DNA from 3 places in the Cellulomonas sp. zg-ZUI22 genome. Region 3 is predicted to be linked to each of the others. Evidence: riboswitches for the same ligand, from Rfam matches in the RefSeq annotation. Region 3 holds a riboswitch; each other region holds the start of a gene.
What was found. Region 3 has a riboswitch for S-adenosylmethionine ahead of J1G43_RS05025 (rhodanese-like domain-containing protein). Riboswitches for the same ligand answer to the same signal wherever they lie in the genome.
Positions count from the first base shown of each region.

Region 1: another riboswitch for S-adenosylmethionine. It lies ahead of J1G43_RS00800 (methylenetetrahydrofolate reductase); the one in region 3 lies ahead of J1G43_RS05025 (rhodanese-like domain-containing protein).
Region 2: another riboswitch for S-adenosylmethionine. It lies ahead of J1G43_RS03145 (hypothetical protein); the one in region 3 lies ahead of J1G43_RS05025 (rhodanese-like domain-containing protein).

Region 1 is NZ_JAFMUZ010000001.1:163,857-171,684, forward strand. It holds gene hrpA (ATP-dependent RNA helicase HrpA) at 135-4,718, shown strand; gene J1G43_RS00790 (DNA-3-methyladenine glycosylase I) at 4,843-5,448, shown strand; gene J1G43_RS00795 (hypothetical protein) at 5,500-5,712, shown strand; SAM riboswitch class I at 5,835-5,941, shown strand; gene J1G43_RS00800 (methylenetetrahydrofolate reductase) at 6,006-7,121, shown strand; gene metE (5-methyltetrahydropteroyltriglutamate--homocysteine S-methyltransferase) at 7,118-7,828, shown strand, end outside.
Region 2 is NZ_JAFMUZ010000001.1:682,815-690,642, reverse strand. It holds gene J1G43_RS03175 (sensor histidine kinase) at 1-1,517, shown strand, start outside; gene J1G43_RS03170 (response regulator transcription factor) at 1,514-2,188, shown strand; gene J1G43_RS03165 (hypothetical protein) at 2,275-2,478, opposite strand; gene J1G43_RS03160 (DUF6318 family protein) at 2,648-3,256, shown strand; gene J1G43_RS03155 (hypothetical protein) at 3,286-4,161, shown strand; gene J1G43_RS03150 (hypothetical protein) at 4,317-5,552, shown strand; gene J1G43_RS03145 (hypothetical protein) at 5,630-6,307, opposite strand; SAM riboswitch class IV at 6,322-6,434, opposite strand; gene J1G43_RS03140 (ADP-ribosylglycohydrolase family protein) at 6,520-7,473, opposite strand; gene J1G43_RS03135 (HD domain-containing protein) at 7,552-7,828, opposite strand, start outside.
Region 3 is NZ_JAFMUZ010000001.1:1,110,349-1,118,176, reverse strand. It holds gene J1G43_RS05060 (3-oxoacyl-ACP reductase) at 1-1,380, shown strand, start outside; gene J1G43_RS05055 (MaoC/PaaZ C-terminal domain-containing protein) at 1,377-2,297, shown strand; gene J1G43_RS05050 (pentapeptide repeat-containing protein) at 2,458-3,063, shown strand; gene J1G43_RS19555 (GNAT family N-acetyltransferase) at 3,084-4,169, opposite strand; gene J1G43_RS05035 (aminotransferase class V-fold PLP-dependent enzyme) at 4,289-5,725, opposite strand; SAM riboswitch class IV at 5,761-5,874, opposite strand; gene J1G43_RS05030 (GNAT family N-acetyltransferase) at 5,931-6,500, opposite strand; SAM riboswitch class I at 6,600-6,697, shown strand; gene J1G43_RS05025 (rhodanese-like domain-containing protein) at 6,702-7,145, shown strand; gene J1G43_RS05020 (O-succinylhomoserine sulfhydrylase) at 7,169-7,828, shown strand, end outside.

The DNA of each region.
Region 1 (7,828 bases), 950 kb from region 3:
CCCGCACGATGCCGTACGCGGTGCAGTCGTGGAGCCAGGACTCTCGGCACAGGGGACCCCGCACGCCCGGCGTGTGCGCCCGTCGGCGGTATCAGGATGAGCCGTCGCGCAGAGTCCTGCGAGGATGGACGGTCGTGAGCACGTCCGATCCCACCCCCGCCGCCCCCGAGGGCACGTCCCCCGGGGGCGCTGCCGCGCAGGGTGGCGCGGACGCGACCGGCACGGACGCCCGCAGCACGCCCACGGGTCGTCGTCGCGGCGGCCGCGGCAGGGGTCAGGGTCCGGGACGTGGCGACGAGGGGCGACGTCGCGACGAACGTGCCGCCGGTGACGGATCTCGCGGCCGCGCCGACGACGACCGCGGCCGCCCTCGTCGCGACGAGCGTCGCAAGCCCGCCCGCGCCGACCGCACCCGCCGCGACGACGCCCGCCTCGCGCGCACCGCCGAGGCCCGCGCCGCGGTCGCCCTCCCCGCGATCGTCTACCCCGAGCAGCTCCCCGTCTCGGCCCGCCGCCGGGAGATCTCCGACGCCCTGCGCGACCACCAGGTGGTCGTGGTCGCGGGTGAGACCGGCTCGGGCAAGACGACGCAGATCCCGAAGATCGCGCTCGAGCTCGGCCGCGGCCGCGCCGGCCAGATCGGCCACACGCAGCCCCGGCGGATCGCGGCCCGCACCGTCGCGGAGCGCATCGCGGACGAGCTGAACGTCCCGCTGGGCGGCGTCGTCGGCTACCAGGTGCGGTTCACCGACGAGTCGTCCGACTCGACGCTCGTCAAGGTGATGACCGACGGCATCCTGCTCGCGCAGATCCAGCGCGACCCGATGCTGCGGATGTACGACACGCTCATCATCGACGAGGCGCACGAGCGCAGCCTCAACATCGACTTCATCCTCGGGTACCTCACGCGGCTGCTGCCGCAGCGCCCGGACCTCAAGCTCGTCATCACGTCGGCGACGATCGACTCCGACCGGTTCGCGCGGCACTTCGCCGGCCCGCCCACCGCGGAGCACCCCGACGGCGTCCCGGCCCCGGTCGTCGAGGTCAGCGGCCGCACCTACCCGGTCGAGATCCGGTACCAGCCGCTGTCCCCCGACGACGGCCCGGACCGCGACATGGTCACGGGCATCACCGAGGCCGTCGACGAGCTGATGGCCGAGGGCCCCGGCGACATCCTCGTGTTCCTGTCCGGTGAGCGCGAGATCCGCGACGCGGAGGACGCGCTGCGCGGCTCGCTCGGCCCGCGTGTCGACCCGAAGCACCCGAACGGCGTCGACATCGTGCCGCTGTACGCGCGGCTGTCGGCCGCCGAGCAGCGCCGCGTCTTCGAGCCGCACACGCGCCGCCGCGTGATCCTGGCGACCAACGTCGCCGAGACGTCGCTGACGGTGCCGGGCGTCCGGTACGTCGTCGACCCCGGGACCGCGCGCATCTCGCGGTACTCCAAGGCGACGAAGGTGCAGCGGCTGCCGATCGAGCCGGTCTCGCAGGCGTCGGCCAACCAGCGGTCGGGGCGCTCGGGGCGTGTGGCGCCCGGCATCGCGATCCGCCTGTACTCGCAGGAGGACTTCGAGTCCCGCCCGGAGTACACCGAGCCGGAGATCCTGCGCACGTCGCTGGCGTCCGTGATCCTGCAGATGATCGCGGTGGGCGTCGTGACGTCCCCGGACGAGGTCGTCGACTTCCCGTTCGTCGACCCGCCGGACGTGCGGTCGGTCCGCGACGGCGTCGCCCTGCTGACCGAGCTGCACGCGCTGGAGGAGGTCCACGGCCGCACGCGCCTGACCGAGACGGGCCGCCAGCTCGCCCAGCTGCCCATCGACCCGCGCCTGGCGCGCATGGTCGTCGAGGCCGGCCGCCGCGGCGTCGCGCGCGAGGTGCTCGTCATCGCCGCGGCCCTGTCGATCCAGGACCCGCGCGAGCGCCCCGCCGAGTCCCGTGAGACGGCCGACGCGCTGCACCGGCGGTTCGCCGACCCGTCGTCGGACCTGCTCACCTACCTCAACCTGTGGACGTACCTGCGCGACCGGCAGCGCGAGCTGTCCGGCTCCGCGTTCCGGCGCATGTGCAAGGCCGAGCACCTGCACTACCTGCGCGTGCGCGAGTGGCAGGACGTCGTCACGCAGCTGCGCGAGATGGCCAAGGGCCTGGGCGTGCACGCCAAGGGCGCCCCCACCCCGACGTCCGACGACGCCCCCGCGGCCGACGGGCACGGGCGCGACGGGCGCCGCGACGGCGGCCGGCACACCCCGACGGGCGCACCGACGCAGGACGCCGGCACCGTCGAGCGTCCCGATGCCGTGCAGACCCGCTGGACGTGGGACGGTGACGCGATCCACCGCGCGATGCTGCCCGGCCTGCTCAGCCAGATCGGCATGCAGCTCGTCACCGACGTGGCCGCCGGCAACGCGCCGAAGGGCCGCGACGGCAAGCCGCGCCGCCCCGACGCGCGCGCCCGCAACGAGTACCTGGGCGCGCGCGGAGCGCGTTTCGCGATCTTCCCCGGGTCCGGCCTGTCGCGCCGCCCCCCGTCGTGGGTGATGGCCGCCGAGCTCGTCGAGACGTCCCGGCTGTGGGCGCGCGACGTCGCGAAGGTCGACCCGGACTGGGTCGAGGAGGCGGCCGCGCACCTGGTGAAGCGCACGTACTCGGAGCCGGCGTGGTCGACGCGGCAGGGCGCGGCCATGGTCAACGAGAAGGTGCTGCTGTACGGCGTGCCCGTCGTCGCGCAGCGCCGCGTGCTGCTGGCGAGGACCGACCCCGAGCAGGCCCGCGAGCTGTTCATCCGGCACGCGCTCGTGCAGGGCGAGTGGACGACGCACCACGCGTTCTTCCACGAGAACCGCCGCCTGCTGGACGAGGCGGAGGCGCTCGAGGCGCGCGCCCGCCGCCGGGACCTCGTCGTCGACGACGACGCGCTGTACGACTTCTACGACGCGCGCATCCCGCCGGAGGTCGTCTCCGCGCGGCACTTCGACACCTGGTGGAAATCCGCGAGGCGCGCCGACCCCGACCTGCTGTCGTTCACGCGCGACCTGCTGGTCGGTGAGGACGCCGCGGAGATCGACGAGCACGCGTTCCCGTCGCGCTGGCCGCAGGGTGAGCTGTCGTTCCCGCTGACGTACCAGTTCGAGCCCGGCACCGAGGCCGACGGGGTCACCGTCCACATCCCGATCTCGCAGCTGCCGCGCGTGCGGCCCGAGGGGTTCGACTGGATGGTCCCCGGCATGCGCGCCGAGCTGCTGACGGCGACGATCCGCGCGCTGCCCAAGCCGGTGCGCGTGCAGCTCGTGCCCGCGCCGGACGTCGCGCGGGCTGTCGACGCGTGGCTCGACGAGCACTCCGCGTCGTGGGTCGACACCGTGCGCGCCGGCGACGCCGCCCCGTCGTTCCGCGAGATGTTCGCCCGGGCCGTGCGTGCGCTGCGTGACGTCGAGGTGCCCCCCGACGCCGTCGACGAGGACCGCCTGCCCGCCCACCTGCGCATGACGTTCCGCGTGGTCGGTGACCGCGGCGGTGTCATCGACGAGGGCAAGGACCTGCTCGCCCTGCAGCGCCGCAACGCCGACCGGGCGCAGGACGCCGTCGCGTCCGCCGTCCGCACGGCCGTGCGCGCCGCCATGGAGGAGGCCGCCGCCCAGGCGGGCGTGCCCGCGACCACCACCCCGGCTGCGGGGGACGCCGAGCGGTCCGGTCGCCCGGCCCGCGGTGCCGACGCGGGGAAGCAGCCGGGCCCGGGCGGCACCCCGCGCGCGACCGGACGTCCCGGACCGACCCCCGGCCCCGGTGGCGCCCCGACCCCCGACCTGGAGCGCACCGGCCTGACGACCTGGCCCGACCTGCCCGCCCCGCTGCCGGACGTGGTCGAGGCGACCACCGCCGCCGGCGGCGTCGTGCGTGCCTACCCGACGATCGTCGAGGAGGGCACGGGCCCGCGGGCGGGCGTCGCGCTGCGCGTCCTGGCCGACGGCGCCGTCGCGCAGGCGGCCGCGCGCCGCGGTCTGCGCCGGCTGCTGCTGCTCGACGTCGGCCTGGCGACCGCACGGGTGACCAGCCGCTGGAGCGGGACGCAGGCGCTCGCCCTGGCCGCGTCGCCGTACCCGAGCACCGACGCGCTGGTCGCCGACGTGCAGCTCGCGTCGATCGACCGGCTCGTGGCCCGCCACCTGGGCGGGCGGACGGCACGGGACGTACGCGACGCCGAGGCGTACGCGACGTTGCGCGCGACCGTCCGCGACGGCCTGGAGGACGACGTGCACCGCGTGGTCGGCGACCTCGTCACCGTGCTCACCGCGTCGCGGGAGCTCGACGCCGAGGTCCGCGGCGCGAACAGCCTCGCGCTGCTCGCCACCGCGCAGGACGTGCGGGAGCAGTCGGCCCGCCTGGTCCACGACGGGTTCGTCTCCGAGGTCGGCGCCGAGCGCCTGCCGCAGCTGGTCCGCTACCTGCGCGCCGCGCGGCACCGCCTGGCCAAGGCCGCGGAGAACCCCACCCGCGACGCCGACCTGGCCTGGCAGGTGCACGACGTCGAGGAGCTGTACACGGGCGCCCGCGAGCGCGCACGGACCGCCTCCCCCGACCCGGCCCGCGACGCGACGCTCGACGACGTCCGCTGGCTGCTGGAGGAGCTGCGCGTCAGCCTGTTCGCCCAGCAGCTCGGCACGCCGGTGCCCGTGAGCCCCACGCGCATCCGCAAGACCCTCGCCGGCCTGACCTGACGGCTCCCGTGCGCCGGCGGCCCCGGCGCTCGTCCGGCCGCCCACAGCCCTGCGGCGCGCGCGGGTCCCCACCGCGCCGCCGCGCGGGGCGCGGGCCGTCGGGAGGCCGGTCCAGACTCGGGGCATGACGTCAGCACCCACGCCGCCGTTCCGCTGCTTCGGTGGCAGCGACCCCCTCTACACCGCCTACCACGACGACGAGTGGGGCGTGCCCGTGCACGACGAGCACGCGCTGTACGAGCGCCTCGCCCTCGAGGCGTTCCAGTCCGGGCTCGCCTGGATCACGATCCTGCGCAAGCGGCCCGCCTTCCGGGAGGCGTTCGCCGGGTTCGACCCCGAGGCGGTGGCCCGGTTCGGCGAGGACGACGTCGAGCGGCTGCTCGCCGACGTCGGGATCGTGCGCAACCGCGCCAAGATCGAGGCGACCGTCGCCAACGCGCGCGCCGTGCTCGCGCTGCACGCGTCCGGGCGCACCCTCGACGAGCTGCTGTGGTCGTACGCGCCCGGGCCGCGGCCGCGGCCCCGCACGTTCGCGGACGTGCCGTCCAGCACGCCGGACTCCGCCGCGCTGGCCAAGGAGCTCAAGAGCCACGGGTTTCGGTTCGTCGGCCCGACCACCGCGTACGCGGCGATGCAGGCGTGCGGGGTGGTGGACGACCACCTCGAGGGCTGCGTCGTGGTGCGGCGGGGGGCGGCCGCCGCGACGGGCGCCGATACTCCCCCAGGGTGACAGCGCGCCCACGGGCTCGGCACGGGCCCACCTCGCGGCTAGTGTGCCCGCATGGCGGAGGATCGGGAGCTCGACGGGCGGTACGCGGCCGTACGGGCCGCGCACGACGCGTGGCTGAGCGAGGACGACGCGGACGCCGTGGTGCTCGAGGCCGTCCAGCACGGTCTGCTGGCGGTCCCCGTCCTGGTCCCCACCTCGTCCCCGGGGCTGCCGCACCAGCGCACGAGCCGGGAGGGCTCGGTCCTGCAGCGTCGGCGCCGCTGACCTGCAGGGGGCCGGCGAGCGCCGCCGTCGACGACCGCCCGCGACGCCTGCGGGCCGGACGAGGGCGTCTCACATTCCGAGTAGCGCTGTCCGCCATCCGGGCACAGGCGTACGATCCTCGGCGACCATCCAGAGCGGCTGAGAGACCTGGCTCGACGACGCCGCAGCAACCCCCCTCCTCGCGAGGGTGTGGGTGCTTCCGCCAGGAACGATGGAGTGACGATGAGCGTGCGCGACCGTGCCACCGACCCCTCGTGCGGGGCGTCCCACCCGACAGCTGCGCGTCCGGCGCGATGAGCGTCGTGGCCGAGATCCCGACCACCGCCCCGCCGACGAGCTCCGCGGCGGCGTCCGGGCCGGCGTCGGCGGCGCCGGAGCCCTCCCGCGCCGCACGGCGTCGGACCGACCCGGCGGGCGCCCTGGACCGCCCCACGGTCTCCTTCGAGCTGTTCCCCCCGCGCAACCCGGACGCCGCCCCCCGGCTCTGGGCGACCGTGCGCGAGCTCGAGTCCGTCGAGCCCGACTTCGTGTCGGTCACCTACGGGGCGTCGGGCCACACGCGGCAGACCACGCGAGCGTTCGTCCGCCGGCTGCTGCGCGAGACGTCGCTCAACCCGATCGCCCACCTGACCTGCGTCGGGACCTCGCGCGACGAGGTGACCACGATCGTCGAGGAGTTCCTCGACGAGGGCGTGCGCTCCTTCCTCGCGCTGCGCGGCGACCCGCCCGCGGGCGAGCCGGACTGGCGGCCGCACCCGCAGGGCGTGCACACCGCCGCCGAGCTCGTCGAGCTGCTGCGCGAGATCGAGCGCCGCCGGTGCGGCCGCAGCGCCGCACAGGCCGTGCGCGCCCGCGTCCGCCCGCTGTCCGTGGCGGTCGCGGCGTTCCCCCGCGGCAACCACGCCACCGGCGGCACCCGCGCCCAGGACGTCCAGGCGCTGCTGGCCAAGCAGGAGGCGGGCGCGGACTTCGCGATCTCGCAGGTCTTCTTCGACGCCGAGGCCTACCTGGGCCTGGTCGCCGAGGCCCGCACCGCGGGCGTCACGATCCCGATCGTGCCGGGCATCATCCCGACCACCGACCCCGCGCGGCTGCACCGCGTCCAGGAGCTCACGGGCGTCCCCGTGCCCGACCGTCTCCTCGACCTGCTCGGCTCCACCGACGACCCCGTCGAGCGGCACCGCCGCGGCACGCGGGCCGGCGTCGACCTGGTCAACCGGGTCCTCGACGGCGGTGCGCCCGGCGTCCACGTCTACACCTTCAACAAGCACGAGGCGGCGCTCGACCTGCTCGACGGCGCCGACCTCGTCGGCGGCCGCCGCAGCACCGTCGCCGCCCACGACCTCACCGCGCCCGACGGCACCCCCGCCGACGCGACCACGACGACACCGCGAGGAACCCTGTCATGACCGACACCACGCCCGCGCCGGCGACCCCGGCCTTCCCCGCAGGCTCCGTCCTCGGCTACCCGCGCATCGGCCCGCGCCGCGAGCTCAAGAAGGCCCTCGAGGCGTTCTGGGCCGGCCGGACCTCGGCCGACGAGGTCGAGGCCGTCGCGGCCGACCTGCGCCGCCGCACCCGCACCCGCCTGGCGGAGCTCGGGCTGGCCACCGACGCCCCGGCCATCCCCAGCGCGTTCTCGTTCTACGACCAGGTGCTGGACGCGACCGCGCTGGTCGGCGCCGTGCCCGCCCGGTTCGCCGACCTGCAGGACGCCGACGGCCGCCTCGACCTGGCCGGCTACTCGACCGTGGCCCGCGGCCGCGGCGACGACCTCCCGCTCGAGATGACGAAGTGGTTCGACACGAACTACCACTACCTCGTCCCGGAGATCGGCCCGGACACCGCGTTCCGCTACGCGTCGGACCGACCCGTCGCGGAGTTCGCCGAGGCGCTGGCCGACGGCGTGCTGACCCGGCCCGTGGTCGTCGGTCCCGTCACCTTCCTCGCGCTGGCGAAGCCGACGGAGGACGCCCCGGCCGGCTTCTCGCCGATCGACCGCCTCGACGACCTGCTCCCCGTGTACGCCCGGCTGCTCGCCGAGCTCGCCGCCGCCGGTGCCACCTGGGTGCAGATCGACGAGCCCGCGCTCGTCTCCGACTCCGTCGGCGTCTCC
Region 2 (7,828 bases), 430 kb from region 3:
GATCGTCACCCCGCCTCCTGCGCCGCACGCGCGCCCGCCTGCGGACCCTCACCGGAGCACCCGCCCGCACGTGGCTGCGTGCGCTCGCGACGATCGCACTGGTCATGGCGTTCGTCGCGTGGGGCGTGACGATGGCCGTCGGCGCGGAGTCGATGTACCTCGTCAGCCGGCACGTCGGGCAGGAGCAGGCCGACACCATGGCGTTCGCGTCGGCGCTGCTGACGCTCGTCGGCGCGGGTGTGCTGCTCGCGCGGCACCGCTCGCCCCTGCCGGTCGCCGCGGCCGTCGGGGCGCTGGCCGTCACGACGCTGGTGGTCGCCGGCGCCACCAACGGGTACGAGCTCGCGATCGCGGCCGCGCTGTTCACCGTCGCGGCCGCCCGGCCGCCGCGCACCGCGTGGACCGTGGCCGCCGCCGTCCTGGTGCCCGTGCTGCTCGTCGCACGGTTCGCACCGCGCGTGGCGCTCGTCGGGTCCCTCGCCGCGGGCGACGAACCCGACGCGGCCGGGCAGGCCTCCCGGTTCCGGCTGCCCGGCGTCCTCGCCGAGCTGCTGCCCCCGTCGTGGGTCATCACCGCGCTGCCCGTCGTCGTGCTCGCGCTGTTCGGCATCGCGTTCGGGACGCTGGTCCGCACCGCCCGCCTGCGGGCGGCGGCGCTCGCGGAGGCCGCGGCAGCGCGCGCCGCGGAGGAGGAGCACCGCGCCCGCGTCACGCAGGCGGACGAACGCGCCCGGGTCGCACGTGAGATGCACGACGTCATCGCGCACTCCATCACCGTGATGATCGCGCTGGGCGGCGGTGCCGCCGCCGCGCTCGACCGGTCCCCCGACCAGGCACGACGCGCGCTCGACGAGCTGGTGGACACCGGGCGCGGCGCACTGGACGACGTACGGCGGATCCTCGGGGTGCTGCACGCTCCGCAGGAGGCGGGCGCCGGGGCACCGGGAGCCGGCGGCAACCCGGGCGCCGGCGCGACGTCGGGGACGGGCGGCACGCCGGGCGCCACGGAAGCCGCAGCCCCGGACCGCGGCCGCGGCGAGGTCGGCTCCGACCGGTCCACGGGCGACGTGCCGATGGCTCCGCAGCCGGGCGTCGAGGACCTCGGGCGGCTGGTCGAGCGGTTCCGGACCGCAGGGCTGCCGGTGCGCACCGCGGGGCTGGCCGTCGCCGGCCTGGAGGACCTGGACGCGACCGTGCAGCTCGCGGTCTACCGGATCGTCCAGGAGTCGCTGACCAACACCCTGCGGCACGCACCCGGGACGGCCGCCGTGGACGTCGCCGTGCGCCGCGTGCCGGACGGGACCGAGGTCGTCGTCACCGACCGCGGACCCGGCGCCGAGGTGGCGCCGACCCCCGGGTCGGGCCGTGGCGTCGCCGGCATGACGGGTCGGGCCGCCGCGTTCGGTGGCACCCTCGAGGCCGGGCCGCACGGCCCCGGGTGGCGTGTGCGCGCGCTGCTGCCCGGGACGTCCCGTGACGTGTCGACCACCGCAGCACCCACCGAAGGAGAGGCATGATCCGCGTCCTGCTGGTCGACGACCAGGCGCTCATCCGCATGGGCTTCCGCATGCTCATCGACAGCAGCGACGACCTCGAGGTCGTCGGTGAGGCCCAGGACGGGCAGTCGGCCATCGAGCAGGTCACCGCGCTGCGCCCCGACGTCGTGCTGATGGACGTGCGCATGCCCGGGGTCGACGGCATCGCCGCCACCGAGCGGATCGTCGCCGCGCACCCGGACACCCGCGTGCTGGTGCTCACCACGTTCGACCTGGACGAGTACGCGTTCGCCGCCCTGCGCGCCGGCGCCAGCGGGTTCCTGCTGAAGGACGCCGCACCGGCCGAGCTCGCCACCGCCGTGCGGACCGTCGCGTCGGGGGAGGCTGTCGTGTCCGCCCGCATCACCCGCCGGATGCTCGAGCTGTTCGCCGGCCACCTGCCCGCCGGTGCCGCGGCAGCCGACCCCGACGCACCTCACCCGCGCCTCGCCGACCTCACCCCCCGCGAGGTCGAGGTGCTGCGGGAGGTCTCCGACGGGCTGTCGAACGCGGAGATCGCCGAGCGGCTGTTCCTGTCCGAGGCGACCGTGAAGACGCACGTCGGCCGGATCCTCGCCAAGCTCGGCGTGCGGGACCGCGTGCAGGCCGTCGTCGTGGCGTACGAGACGGGACTGGTGCGCGCGGGCCGGTAGCACCGGACGCGGGTCGGTAGCACCGGACGCGGGGACGGCGCCCACCCGGAGGGGCGGACGCCGTCGTCGTGCCGTGTGCCCGACCCTCAGGCGTAACCCGGCAGGCCCGGGTTCCGGGAGCCGTCCTTCGGCAGGACGGTCTCCTCGATCACGGGCAGCCCGCTGCCGTCGGCGACCCGGTCGTCCGCGGAATCGGCCTGCGGGGCGGTCGCGACCACGGGGTCGGGGACCCCGTCCGGGATCGGGGTGTCGGTCGGGGTGTCGGTCGTGGTGTCGTCAGGAACGGACATCGTCGGCCTCCCATCGTCGGTGGGCCCCGATCGTGGCACGTGACGTGCAGGTCCGCCTGGCGAGAAGGAGCGCGGGTGGGCCGGACGGGTACGGCGCCGGGCGTGGGCCGTCGTCCACAGGACGGTCGCCGGGAGCCCGCCGAGGCGGGCGAACCGGTACGTTCCCGGCATGGTTGTGGGGAGACGAGCATCCCGGATGGTTGTCGTCGCCGTCGCGCTCGGTGCGCTGATCGGTGGCTGTACAGACGCGCGGCCACCGGTGGCGAGCCCAGCCCCGACGGGATCGCCGACTACCACGCCGACCCCCATGTCGTCTGCGGCTCCGCCCTCGACGCCAGACCCCGCGACCCCGCCGACGCGCCCTGCCGCGATGGCCGAGCCGAGCGCCGAAGGAGCCGCGGCGGCAGCCGGCTACTTCATGTCGCTGTACGCCTACGCGAATGCCACCGGGGAACTGAGTGAATGGGACACGATGTCCGCCCCGGGCTGCACGTTCTGCGCGGGCGTGCGGGAGGACGTGGAGAGTCGCCGCACGGCGGGACTGCGCAACATCGGCGAGGTCCACGTGCGCTCGGCCGCCGGGACCGAGGTCGATGCCGGCCGGTGGTATTCAGCACGCCTCCACGTCGTCATCGGCGAGTCAGAGGACGTGAAGGACGACGGGTCCATCGTGGAGGTGCACCCGCCGGAGGATCACGAGATCGACGTCGTGATGACGTGGACGGACGCGTCATGGATCGTCGACGAAGTAGGCCCTGCCTCCGGCCCAACGACATGATTCGTCGCCTACCGCGGCTGCGAACCCTCATGGTCACCGCAGCAATCGTGCCGACGATGACGGTGACGGTCTTCCTCACGACACCCGCCCGCGCGGACGGAGACCCCGCCTTCGGTGGCCACCTGTCCGAGCAGTCGGCTCACATCTCCGCGTCCCGCGCCGAGGAGTTGGGGCGCGCAAACCTGTCGGTCACCCCTGAGCAACGGCTCTTCGAGTACGAACGGGCACCCTTCTGCCGCGAGGCCGCCGGGATGTGGGTCATGGGCATGGAGGACGGGAGCTGCGCCACGGGTGCCGACCTCGCGCGCGCGTCCGTGCAGTGCGAGGAGGGAGACACCCTCGTCATGCCGATGTGGCGACGAGAGCGCGCCACCGCCGCCTCCCCCTGGGGCGAGTGGACCGACATCGACGCCGGCGGATGCGGTGTCGACCTCCTGCCCGTCCTGACCGCCGAGGACTTCCGTCGCCTTCCGCTGCCGGCACCGCCGCTGACCCTGCAGCCGGACCGTGGGTGGGTGCTGGTGAACATCGAGACCATCGTCTACACCGACCCCGCGCCCGTGACGCTGCGCACCGAGCTGCTGGGGTACGGCGTCACCGTCGAAGCCACGCCGCGCTCCTGGACGTACGACTTCGGGGACGGGCACACGCTGCGCACCACCTCCCCCGGCCGACCGCACCCCCAGCACGACGTGTTCCACGAGTACGAGCACCCCGGCACCACCGCGATCACGTCCACGGCCGAGTGGACGGGCCGCTACCAGGTCGACGGCAGCGCCGTCTGGCGGGACGTCGACGGCACGGCCACGACCACCGCGACCACCACCCCCTTCACCGTGGAGGAACGGACCAGCCGGCTGGTGGGTGACCTGTGCACCGATCGACCCACCCCACCCGACTGCTGACCGCCGTGCGAGGACCCTGGCCAGGCCACCGGCCCGCACCGGAAGAGCCCTTCACCGGCACGGTGAACGGCTCCGGCAGCGGTCACCGTGGACCGGATGCCCCGCTCCGGCCCTCAATCCCTTCGTCCGGTCTGCCGATCTGTGAACCTGTGACCGTGCCCCCCGACGACCTGCCGCGCTCGCCGACCGGCCGCGTGCCGCAGTGGGTCGTCGACGAGACGGCCGGGTTCACGGTCGCACCGCCTGCGTGGCGCCCGGACGACGGCCGTCTGCCCCCGCCGCCGCGGCGGCGGAGCCTGTTGGGCCGGCTCGCGGTGGTCGTCGCGCTCGCGCTCGGCGGGTGGTGGGTCGTCACGGCCGTCCTGCCGGGCTTCCTGCGGGAGGTGGACGCGCCGTTCCTCGACGGCATCGTCGCGGGCCGGGTGCCGGAGCCGACCGCCGAGGTCGCCGCGCTGGCCACCGAGATGTTCCTCACCGACGAGGGGCGCGACCTGCTGTACCGGTCGGAGCCGGAGCTGCTGGGTGCGGCGGAGTTCACGGGGCGGTGCGACCGCGGCGACGCCCCCGCCGGGCAGAGCGGTGGCGCGGTGGGCTGCTACCACACGGCCGCCGGCGGTCTGGAGACCGGTGGGCGCATCGTCGTCTACGAGCCGGCGGACCCCCGCCTGCGCGGGTTCGTCGTCGAGACCGCCGCGCACGAGCTGCTGCACGCCGCGTGGAACGAGCTCACGGCGGATGAGCAGGCGACGGCGCTGGCGGCGCTGGAGCCGGTCGTCGCCGGCATCGACCCGGCCGACGACCTGCACGAGCAGCTCGCCGGATCCGTCGGCGGCACACCGGCCAACCGCGCGACCGAGCTGTTCGCGTACCTCGGCACGCAGGTGTGGCAGCCGGGTGGGCTCGACCCGGCGCTCGAGGGGCTGTACGGGCGGTTCATCGCCGACAGGGAGTCGTTGGTGGGGGTGCACACCGCGTTCGAGCAGCAGCTGGACCAGCTCACCACCGAGTACGAGTCCGCACTGGCGACGTTCGAGGGCCGTCAGATGGAGCAGGTCAGGGCCACGATGGAGCTCGACGCGGACACCGACGAGCTCGCGCAGTACCGCGCGACGATCGAGGAGGAGGAGGCGCGCCTCGCGTCGCTGCCGGCCTCCCAGCGCGCGCGGTCGCTGCTGTCGTGGACGTGGCGCGACGGCACCACGCTGCCGCAGGCGCCGGCCGACGAGCTGCTGGCCGATGCGCGCGCCCTGCTCGCCCGGGACGAGGCGGAGCTCGCCGCCCGCACGGAGGCGCTGCGGGCCACGGATGAGGAGATCCTCGCGGAGCAGACGCGGATCACGACGGTACGGGTCGAGCTCGAGGCGCTGCTCGGGCAGCTCGTCCCGGGGTGATCGTCGGCCGGGACGTCCCGGCACCGCCGGACGACGCCGCCCCGGGGCCAGGGGCGCGGCGCCGTCCGGCGATCACCTCAGGCCTCGAGACCCGGAGGCAGCGCGATCTCGTACCCGATGCCGCTCAGCGCCGTGGCGTCGTCCGCGGCGTCGATGGTGCTGCCGGGCAGCAGCACGTCGGACAGGACCCGTCCGGTCGCGTCGGCGTGGTGGATCGCCGTGACCCCCCGCCCCCGGTACTGGTAGGCCAGCACGAGCACCCAGTCGACCGGCGCGGCGTCGGGGCCGCGCCCGTGCCGCAGCGGCGGGTCCAGGTGGTAGAGCGTCGCGGTGTGCGGCGGGATCGGCCGCCCGTCGTCGGCGCCCTCCTCGGGCTGCAGCGAGGCGACCTGCCATGCCACCGTGCGCCCGGGACGTCGCTGCAGCGTCCGCAGGCACGGTGTCCGCTCCTCGCGTGACGCCACGGCGACGTACCGGTCCCCCACGCGCACCACCCCGAGGTCGTCGTGCACCCACACGGTCGGGTCGTCGGTGCGCAGGTGGGCGACGAACGGTGCGTGGTCGTGCAGCCACCAGGTCGCGGTGGCACCGGAGGCGTGCTCGAGGCCGATGCGGTGCGGCCCCACGACCGTGAGCCGCCAGGGCGTCCCGGAGGCGGCGACGGCGCGGGCGACGAGCTCCGGCTGGACGACGTGGCCCGGTGAGGTGGACACGCACACCACGTGGGTGGGGGGATCGAGAGCGAGGTCGGACACGGGTTCTCCCGGAGGTCGAGCGTCTTCCCGTGCCGGCGGCGCGGGCGGATCTTCCTCCGGGGGCACCGTGCGCTCTGCGCGGTTGCCAGTCGGCCTGCCGGAGGGCTTGTGGCCGAGCTTCGTGATCGGGGCCCACGGTAGCGGCAAGGGCTGACATCACCGGCCCGTCGGGGAGATCCAGACCGTCGTCACCAGCTGACGGCCCGGCTCCCTCAGGCTGCGCCCGGGCCACCGCCCACCGCGCGCACGGCCAGGTCGGCCAGGTCGTCGGCGTCGAGGCCCGGCCATCCGTGCAGCTTCTGCCGCCACTCGGCGGGCACAGCCGCGGCGCCGTGCGCCGCACCGGCGAGCGCACCGGCGATCGCCGCGACCGTGTCGGTGTCACGTCCCCCGCGCACGGCGCGCTCCAGGACGTCGACGAGGTCCGCGCCGTGGTGCAGGGCCGACCAGGCGCCCTGCAGCGCCTGCACCACCCACCCGTTCTTGGCGAAGTCCGCCGGCTGCAACTCCTCCGCCTCGGCGATGACGGCCGCCCACCGTGCCCGCCGGTCCGCCGGGAGCCACGTGAGCTGCGCCGTCAGGTCGACGACGCCCTCGCGCACCGCGTGCCGCACCGCCAGCGACCACAGCACGCACGCGTCCCCGGCGTCGGGGTCGCCGTGCGTGAGGTCGGAGACGGCGCGCGCGGCCGCCGCGAGCGCCTCCTCCCGACCGTCGCCGAGGTACCCGAGCGCCACGGGGCCGGTGCGCATGAGCGTGCCGTTGCCACCCGCGTGCCGGGGGTTGGCGGCATAGTGCTCAGCGGACTGCCGACGGGCCGCTGCGGCGGTGGGCTCCGGCAGGGCGTCGAGCAGGGTGCTGGTCTGCACCCCGATGTCCGTGGCGGTCAGCGCCCACTCCGCCCACGCGGCGACGATCCGGTCGAGGCACGCCTCGTCGGCGAGCGAGCCGCCGTCGGCCAGCACCTGCGCGATCGGCACGGCCATGGACGTGTCGTCGGTCCACTCCCCCGGCTCCCAGTCGAAGCTGCCGCCCCCGGCCATGTGGACAGGCTGGTCGTCGGGCAGCGGCGGACCGAACTCGTAGCCGGCGCCCAGGGCGTCGCCCGCGGCGGAGCCGAGCAGGGCGCCGATGGCGCGGTCGGTCTGGGCAGGGGTGAGGGGCATGGGACCTCCGGGGGCGGGGACAGCGGGTGCCCGAGGGTGCCACGAGGCACCGACATCGCTGGTCGGAGGGCCTGCGCGTCACCCGTCGGCGGTTGCCCCGGCGGGTGGGCCGGCGAGCAGCTGCCGGACGCGCGCGTACTTCGCCACCAGTCGCGCCCGGGTCGCGTCGTCCAGGGCCGCGAGCCGGGCGGGGTCCGTGTTGTCCGCCAGGTCCGCCGTCTTGACGGCCACGGCCAGCGGGTCGCGCCGCACGCGTGCGATGTAGTCCTCCAGGGGCTCACCGGCGACCTTGCTCACCGCGACGACCGCCGCGACGACGTCGTCCGGGATGCCGGCGGCGCGCAGGTCGTCGGGG
Region 3 (7,828 bases):
TACCTCGAGCTCGTCAACAACGGGCTCACCCAGAAGCTCGCCAAGCAGCTCGGCCTGCCGCGCCCCGCCGTGCTGCGCCGCCACCGCCCCGGCCGGCCGCTGCTCGACGGCCCCGCGCTGGTGCTGGGCTCCGGGCCCGACGCCGACGCGGTCGCGACGCTGCTGTCCTCGCCCCCGGGCGGCGCCACCCCCACCGGTGACGCCCCGGCCGTCCTCGACGGCTGGGACGTCGAGGTGCACCGCCACGCGTCGCCGGACACCCGGTACGCGGCCGTCGTGCTCGTGCTCACCGACGTCGAGCACCCGGACGACCTCACCGCACCGGTGCTGGCGGCTGCGAGCACCCTGAGGTCGCTGCGCGGCGGCGCACGGGTCGTCACGATCTCGCGGCCCGCCCTGGACTCCGACGCCCCGGCCGTCGCGGCCGCCCGGCAGGGGGTCGACGGGTTCCTGCGGTCGCTGGCCAAGGAGCTGCGCGCCGGCGGCACGGGCAACGGCGTCGTCGTCGCCGAGCCGGTGCCCGTCACCGCGCCGAGCGTGGTCGCCGCGCTGCGGTTCTTCCTGTCCGCGCGGTCGGCGTTCGTCGACGGGCAGCTGCTGGAGGTCGACTCCGACGCGGGCGAGCTGCCCACCGACTGGGAGAAGCCGCTCACCGGCAAGGTCGCGGTGGTCACGGGTGCCGCGCGCGGCATCGGCGCGGCCATCGCCGACGCGCTCGCGCGGGACGGTGCCACGGTCGTCGCGGTCGACGTGCCCGCGGCGGGCGAGCAGCTCGCGCAGGTCGCCAACCGCGTGCGCGGCACCGCCCTGCAGCTCGACGTCACCGCGCCCGACGCCGGCGAGCGGATCCTCGAGCACGCCAGGAGCCGTCACGGCCGGCTCGACATCGTGGTCCACAACGCCGGCATCACGCGGGACAAGCTGCTCGCCAACATGAGCGACGACAAGTGGTCGTCCGTGCTGGCCGTCAACATCGACTCCCAGCTGCGCATCAACGAGGCGCTGCTGACCTCCGGGGACTTCGTGGACGCGCCGCGCATCGTCTCGCTGGCGTCCACGTCCGGCATCGCCGGCAACCGCGGCCAGACCAACTACGCGGCGTCCAAGGGCGGCGTCATCGGCATGGTCCGGGCGACCGCACCGCTGCTCGTGCCGTTCGGCGGGACCGCCAACGCCGTGGCCCCGGGGTTCATCGAGACCGAGATGACCGCGCGGATCCCGGCCGTCACGCGGCAGGTCGCGCGCCGGCTGAACTCCCTGCAGCAGGGCGGCCTGCCCGTCGACGTCGCGGAGGCCATCGCGTTCCTCGCCTCCCCGGCCGCCGGGGGGATCGTCGGGCGCACGCTGCGCGTCTGCGGCCAGAACATGGTGGGCCGGTGACAGGCGGTCCGACGTCCGGGCCGACGTCCGGGCCGGCGACCGAGGTCGTCCTGCCCGCCGTTCCCGGGCTCGGCGGGCTCTACGGCCGTGGGCTGGTCGCCTCCGCACGCTCGGTGGTGCCCGGTGGCGCGCGGGCGACGTCCCGCGGGCTGCCCGACGTCACCTACGTCGTGCACGACGTCCACGCCGACGCCGACCACCTGACCGCGTACCAGCACCTGCTCCACGAGCCCGGCACGGACGCGCTGCCGGCGGGGTACGTGCACGTCCTGGCGTTCCCGGTGGCGATGGCGCTGATGGTCCGTCCGGACTTCCCGCTGCCACTGCTCGGGATGGTGCACCTGGCCAACCGCGTCGAGCAGCGCCGTCCGCTCGCGCTCGGCGACCGGCTCGCCGTGCGGGCCTGGTCCCAGGACCTGCGGCCGCACCGCTCGGGCACCCAGGTGAACCTCGTCACCGAGGTGAGCGCCGACGGCGAGGTCGCCTGGCTCGGTGTCTCGACGTACCTCGCCAAGGCCGTCCGCCTGCCCGACGCGCCCCGCGACGAGACCCCGCGCCCCGAGTTCACGCCGCCGGTGCGCACGGGTCGCTGGGAGCTGCCGGCCGACGTCGGTCGCCGGTACGCCGCCGTCTCCGGCGACCGCAACCCCATCCACCTGTCGCCCGTCACCGCGCGGGCGCTGGGGTTCAAGCGGGCGATCGCGCACGGCATGTACACGGCGTCGCGGGCCCTCGCGGACGTGGGCGCCGCACGCGGCGACGCGTTCGTCTGGTCGGTCGAGTTCGCCGCGCCGGTCCTGCTGCCCGCGACGCCCGACGTGCGGGTCGCCCCGGACGGCGACGGGCACGCGTTCACCGTCTGGCACCCGCGCTCGGGCCGGCTGCACCTCGCGGGGCAGGTCACCCCGCTGTCCTGACCGCCCGCGAGCGCTCGGCCCCCAGTCCGCGAGAGGTCGATCCAGCACACCCCACCCGTGCTGGATCGCCCTCTCGCCGGCTGGGGGCCGCGGTGCGCAACGGCGTTCGCCCGGGAGGCCGTCGGGCGAGGGTGTCCGCGGTCCGTGGGAGGGTCGGGCCATGCTGAACGGTGACGCGTACGACCTCGAGCCCGACGCCGACCTCGACGGCCTGGCGTTCCGCGGGCTGGACCTGACCGGCCGCGACGCGTCACGCGCGAGGTTCCTCGACTGCGAGGTCGAGGACTGCGACCTCGACCAGGTCACGATGGACGGCGTGCGGGTCCTCGACACCACCTGGACGGGGGTGCGCGCCGGTGCGCTGCCCGCACCGTCCTCGACGTGGCGGGACGTGACGCTGACGGGCGTGCGCGTCGGCGCGCTGACCGCGTTCGGCTCCACGTGGACGCGGGTCCACGTCGTCGGCGGCAAGATCGACTACCTCGACCTGCGCGAGTCCACGGTGGACGAGCTGCGGCTGGAGGGCGTGACGCTGGGTGACCTGGACCTGAGCCACGCGCGCGTGCGCCGGCTCACCGTCGTCGACTGCGACCTGCGCCGCCTCGACGCGACCCAGGCACGCCTGGTGGCGTGCGACCTGCGCGGCGCGCGGCTGCGGGTCGTCGAGGGGGTCGGCAGCCTCGGCGGCGCGCAGGTCACCCACGACCAGCTGCTGGACCTGGCACCTCTGCTCGCCCACCACGTCGGGCTCGTCGTCGAGGACTGACCCCTCGACCGCACCGCGGCTCACCAGCCCGCGAGCGCGACCACCTCCGCGGCGACGTCCTGCGGCGTCCGACCGTCGGTGGCGACCCGGTGCACGCCCGTGCCGGCCCGCTCGCCCAGCCGCACCGCGGCGGCGTCCGAGCGCGCGACGTGCGCGTCGTACGACGCGCCGTGCTCGCGCCGGCCCAGCCGCTCCCGCGCGGTCGCGTCCGAGCCGGTGAGCAGCACCGACGTCACGTGGGGGCGGTCCCCCACGGCGGCGGCGAGCACGTCGGCCTGCAGCACGCTGACGGTGTTCGTGTACACCAGCCGCCGGTACCCCAGGGCGCGGTAGCGACGCCAGACGTCCGCCAGGTTGGCCTCGGCCACGCCGTGCTCCCACGGCGCCGGGTGCGCGAGGTCCAGCGCGTCACCCTCGACCCAGGCGTGCGGCACGTCCCGCGCGACGAGCAGGTCGTGGACCGCCGCGGCGACCGTCGACTTGCCGACCCCGGACCGCCCGCCGAGCAGCAGCACCGACGTGCGCGCGGCGGGCACCCCGTCCCCGGCGAGCCGCTCCTCGAGCCCCGCGCGCACGTCCGGCCACTCGTCCGCGAGCACCGAGAAGTACAGCGAGTCCTGGCGCGTCCCGTCGGCGGCGACACGGTGCCCCCGCAGCCGACCCTCCGGCCGGGCACCGAGCCGGGTGACCGCCGCGATCGACCGGGCGTTGCGCGCCTCGACGCGGTAGGCGACGCGCGCGACGTCCCACGTGTCGAAGGCGTGCGCCATCAGCAGCAGCTTGCAGGCGGGGTTCACGTGCGTGCCCCACACGCGCGGGTCGGAGAACGTGTGCCCGACCTCGAGCCGTCCCATCCGCAGGTCGACGTCGTAGAACGACGTGGACCCGACCACCTCGCCGTCCACGAGCACCGCGAACGCGTACCGCGCCGGCGTCCCGTGGGCCGTCCGCACGACGTCCCGCAGATCGTCGACGCCCCGGGGCGTGGGCGACGTCATGCCCGCCCACACCCGGTCGTCGACGAAGGCCGCGAGCGCCGTCGCGTGGTCCTCGGCGAGGGGGACGAGGCGCACACCGTGGCCGTCGAGCGTCAGGTCGTGGAGCACGCGGACGATCCTCCCCCCGCCCCGACCGGGCGACCAGCGGATTCGCGGGTGTCCCGCACGGTGGGACGTCGCCCGCCGCGGGGCGCGCGTCGCCGGCGCGACGGCCGGGTCGGTGCGCCTCAGTCGTCCAGCGCCGGCCCGCAGGCGGCCGCCGCGGTCGCGGCCAGGTGGTCCAGCCCTTGCACCTCGATGAGCGGGCGCGTGTCGTCGACGACGGACCAGCAGCCGTCGACCACCTCGTACTCCGCCTGCGTCCCGCGCACCAGCAGCACGCCGAGCGCGGCGACGAGCCGGTCCACGTGCTCGGCCGTCGTCCCGACCCCGACCGACGCGCGCACGGCGCCGTGGGACGCCCCGAGGTGCGCGAGCAGCGGGTGCGCGCAGAACCGCCCGTCGCGCACGCCGATGCCGTGCTCGGCCGCCAGGTACGCCGCGACCAGGCCCGGGTTCAGGTCCGCCACCGTGAACGTCACGACGCCCACCGGGTCGGTCGAGTCCGGCCAGATCCGCGCGACGCGCACGCCGTCGAGCCGCTCGAGGCCTCGCACCAGGCGGTCCCGCAGCGCCTGCTCGTGCGCCTCGAGCGCACCCGCGGGCAGGTCGGCGAGCGTGTCGCAGGCCTGCGCGAGCGCGATCGCCCCGAGCACGTTGGGCGACCCGGCCTCGTGCCGGGCAGGTGCCGGCTGCCAGACCGTCCGGTCGGCCCGCACGTCACGCACCGCACCTCCCCCTGCGAGGTACGGCGTGCCCGTGTCGAGCCAGTCCCGGCGCCCCACGAGGGCGCCGGCACCGAACGGGGCGTACGTCTTGTGGCCGGAGAACGCGACGTAGTCGACGTCCGTCGCGGCCAGCGAGAACCCCCGGTGCGGCACCAGCTGCGCACCGTCCACGGCGACCCGGGCACCGGCACCGTGCGCGAGCGCGACCACCCGGTCCAGCGGCAGCGCCTCCCCCGTCACGTTCGACGCCCCGGTCACGGTCACCAGGGCGTACGGGCGGCGTGCGAGCTCGGTGCGCAGCGCGTCGAGCGTGGCCGCGACCGTCGGCTGCACCGGCAGGACGGTCGCGACGCGCCCCGTCCCGGACTGCCCGCCCCCGCTGTGCTGCACCCACGGCAGCAGGTTGGCGTGGTGCTCGACGTCGAGGACGAGCACCGCCTCGCCGTGCGGCACGACGCCGGCGAGCAGGTTGAGCGAGTCGGTGGTGTTGCGCGTGATGATCGCGACGTCGTCCTCGCGGGCCCCCACGAAGCGGGCGATCGACTGCCGGGACGTCTCGTAGAGCGCGGTCGAGACCTGCGACAGGTAGCCGGCGCCGCGGTGCACCGAGGCGTACAGCGGCAGCACCTCGGCGACGCGCGCGCCCACGGACTCCAGCGCGGGGGCGCTGGCGGCGCAGTCGAGGTTGGCGTAGGTGCGGCTGGTGCCGTCGACGAGCGGGACGGTGGTCGACGCGCCGACGACCGGCAGCAGCGGCGCGTCCCCGCTGCGCGGTCCGGGGGCCGCGGTGCCCGACGCCTCGTCGGCACACGCGAACAGCTCGGTGATCGTGGTCATGGTGCTCCTCCGGAACGGTCCGGGGACCGCCGAGGGCCCCGCGCTTGCCGGCGCCGAACGGCGCGCGGCCAGGTCGTCACCCGGGGCACCCCACCGCGGAGGAGGGTTGCCGGCCAGCGAGCCGGGGCTTGTCGCTGGCGCTCATGACCTGTGTCGAGGATCGGCCGCCCGGCGCGGGCATGTCAACGGCACCACGCCGCCGCTCTCAGGATGCGAGACGCGCCGTCTCACCTTCCGTACCTCGCGGCGCGCGCTCCAGGCTGTGCAGCATCACCACGCTGCGGTACGTCTTGCCGGGCCACTGCACGACGTCGGCGTCGACGAAGCCCCACCGCCGGTACATCGCGCGCAGCGGCGCAGCGGGCTCCGCCGTGTCCAGGCCCACCGACCGCATGCCGCGCGCGAGGGACCACTCGCGCAGCACGCCCCACAGGTACGTCGCCAGCCCTCGCGCCCGCAGGTCCGGACGGACGGCGAGCTGGTTGAGCCAGACGCGGTCCGGCTCGAGCGCCAGGTCGGTGAGCGCCTTGATGCCGCGGCCAGGAGGGCTGGTCGCGGTGATGGTGCCCGCGAGGCCGCCGGCCGCGTCGACCAGCACCCACGAGGCGCCCACACCGAGGCTGCGCCGGGCGGTCGTCGCCTCGTCCTGGGTGGCACCCGTGAAGTTCAGGCCGCGCGCGGCGAGGTCCGCGTACGCGTCGTGCAGCAGACGCGTCAGCGCCGGCACGTCATCAGGGGTCACGGGTCGCAGCACGAGGTCCTCGGGGGCGTCCATCGCGCACCACCCTGGCACGGCCCGCGGCCCCGTCGCACCGCGGCGGGGCGTGCGTGAGACGCCCTGCCGGTGGCGACGCACCCTGGCGTAGCATCGCGGCGACCATCCAGAGCGGCCGAGAGATCTGGCTCGACGACGCCGCAGCAACCCGCACGGGCGACCGTGGCCGAGGGTGCTACCGCCAGAGACGATGGGAGGACCATGACCGTGCAGCCACGTCCCGCACCCGGGTACGCCGGGGACCTCACCCCCACCGAGGCCTGGGACCTGCTCGCCGAGCGCGACGACGCCGTCCTCGTCGACGTCCGCACGGACGCCGAGTGGCGCTACGTCGGCGTGCCGGACCTGCGCGGCCTCGGCCGCCAGGCGGCACTGGTGGAGTGGGTCTCCTACCCCTCGGGGCGGCCGAACGCCGCGTTCCTCGACCAGCTCTCGGCGGCGGGCGTCGCGCCGGGCGACGAGCGCCCCGTCGTGTTCCTGTGCCGGTCGGGGCAGCGGTCGATCGGCGCCGCGCAGGCGGCGACGGCCGCGGGCTACGGCCCGGCGTACAACGTCCTGGAGGGCTTCGAGGGCCCGACCGGCCCCGACGGTCACCGCGGGCACACGGGCTGGCGTGCCGCCGGCCTGCCGTGGCTCCAGCCGTGAGCACGCCCGACCTGCCGCCCGACCTGCCGCCCGGCCCGGGCGACTGGGACGACCACCGCCTCGACCGCGGGACCCTGCGCCCCGACACCCTCGCCGTGCGCGGCGGGCTGGTGCGCAGCGGGTTCGGCGAGATGTCGGAGGCCGTGTTCCTCACGCAGGGCTACACCTACGCCACCGCCGCGCAGGCCGAGGCCGGGTTCGCGGGCGAGGTCGACCGGTTCCTGTACTCGCGCTACGGCAACCCGACCGTCGCGACGTTCGAGGAGCGGCTGCGGCTGCTCGAGGGCGCGGAGGCGTGCTACGCGACGGCCACGGGGATGTCCGCCGTCTTCACGGCGCTCGCCGCGCTCGTCCGGTCCGGCTCCCGGGTCGTGGCGGCGCGGGCGCTGTTCGGCTCCTCGGTGGTCATCCTCGACGAGATCCTCGCGAAGTGGGGCGTGCGGACCGACTACGTCGACGGCCACGTGCCCGAGCAGTGGGAGCAGGCCCTCGCGACGCCCGCGGACGTCGTGTTCTTCGAGACGCCGTCGAACCCGATGCAGGACCTCGTCGACATCGCTGCCGTCAGCCGCCTGGCGCACGCGGCCGGGGCGACCGTCGTCGTCGACAACGTCTTCGCGACGCCGGTCTTCTCCCGCCCGCTGGAGCACGGCGCCGACGTGGTGGTCTACTCCGCCACGAAG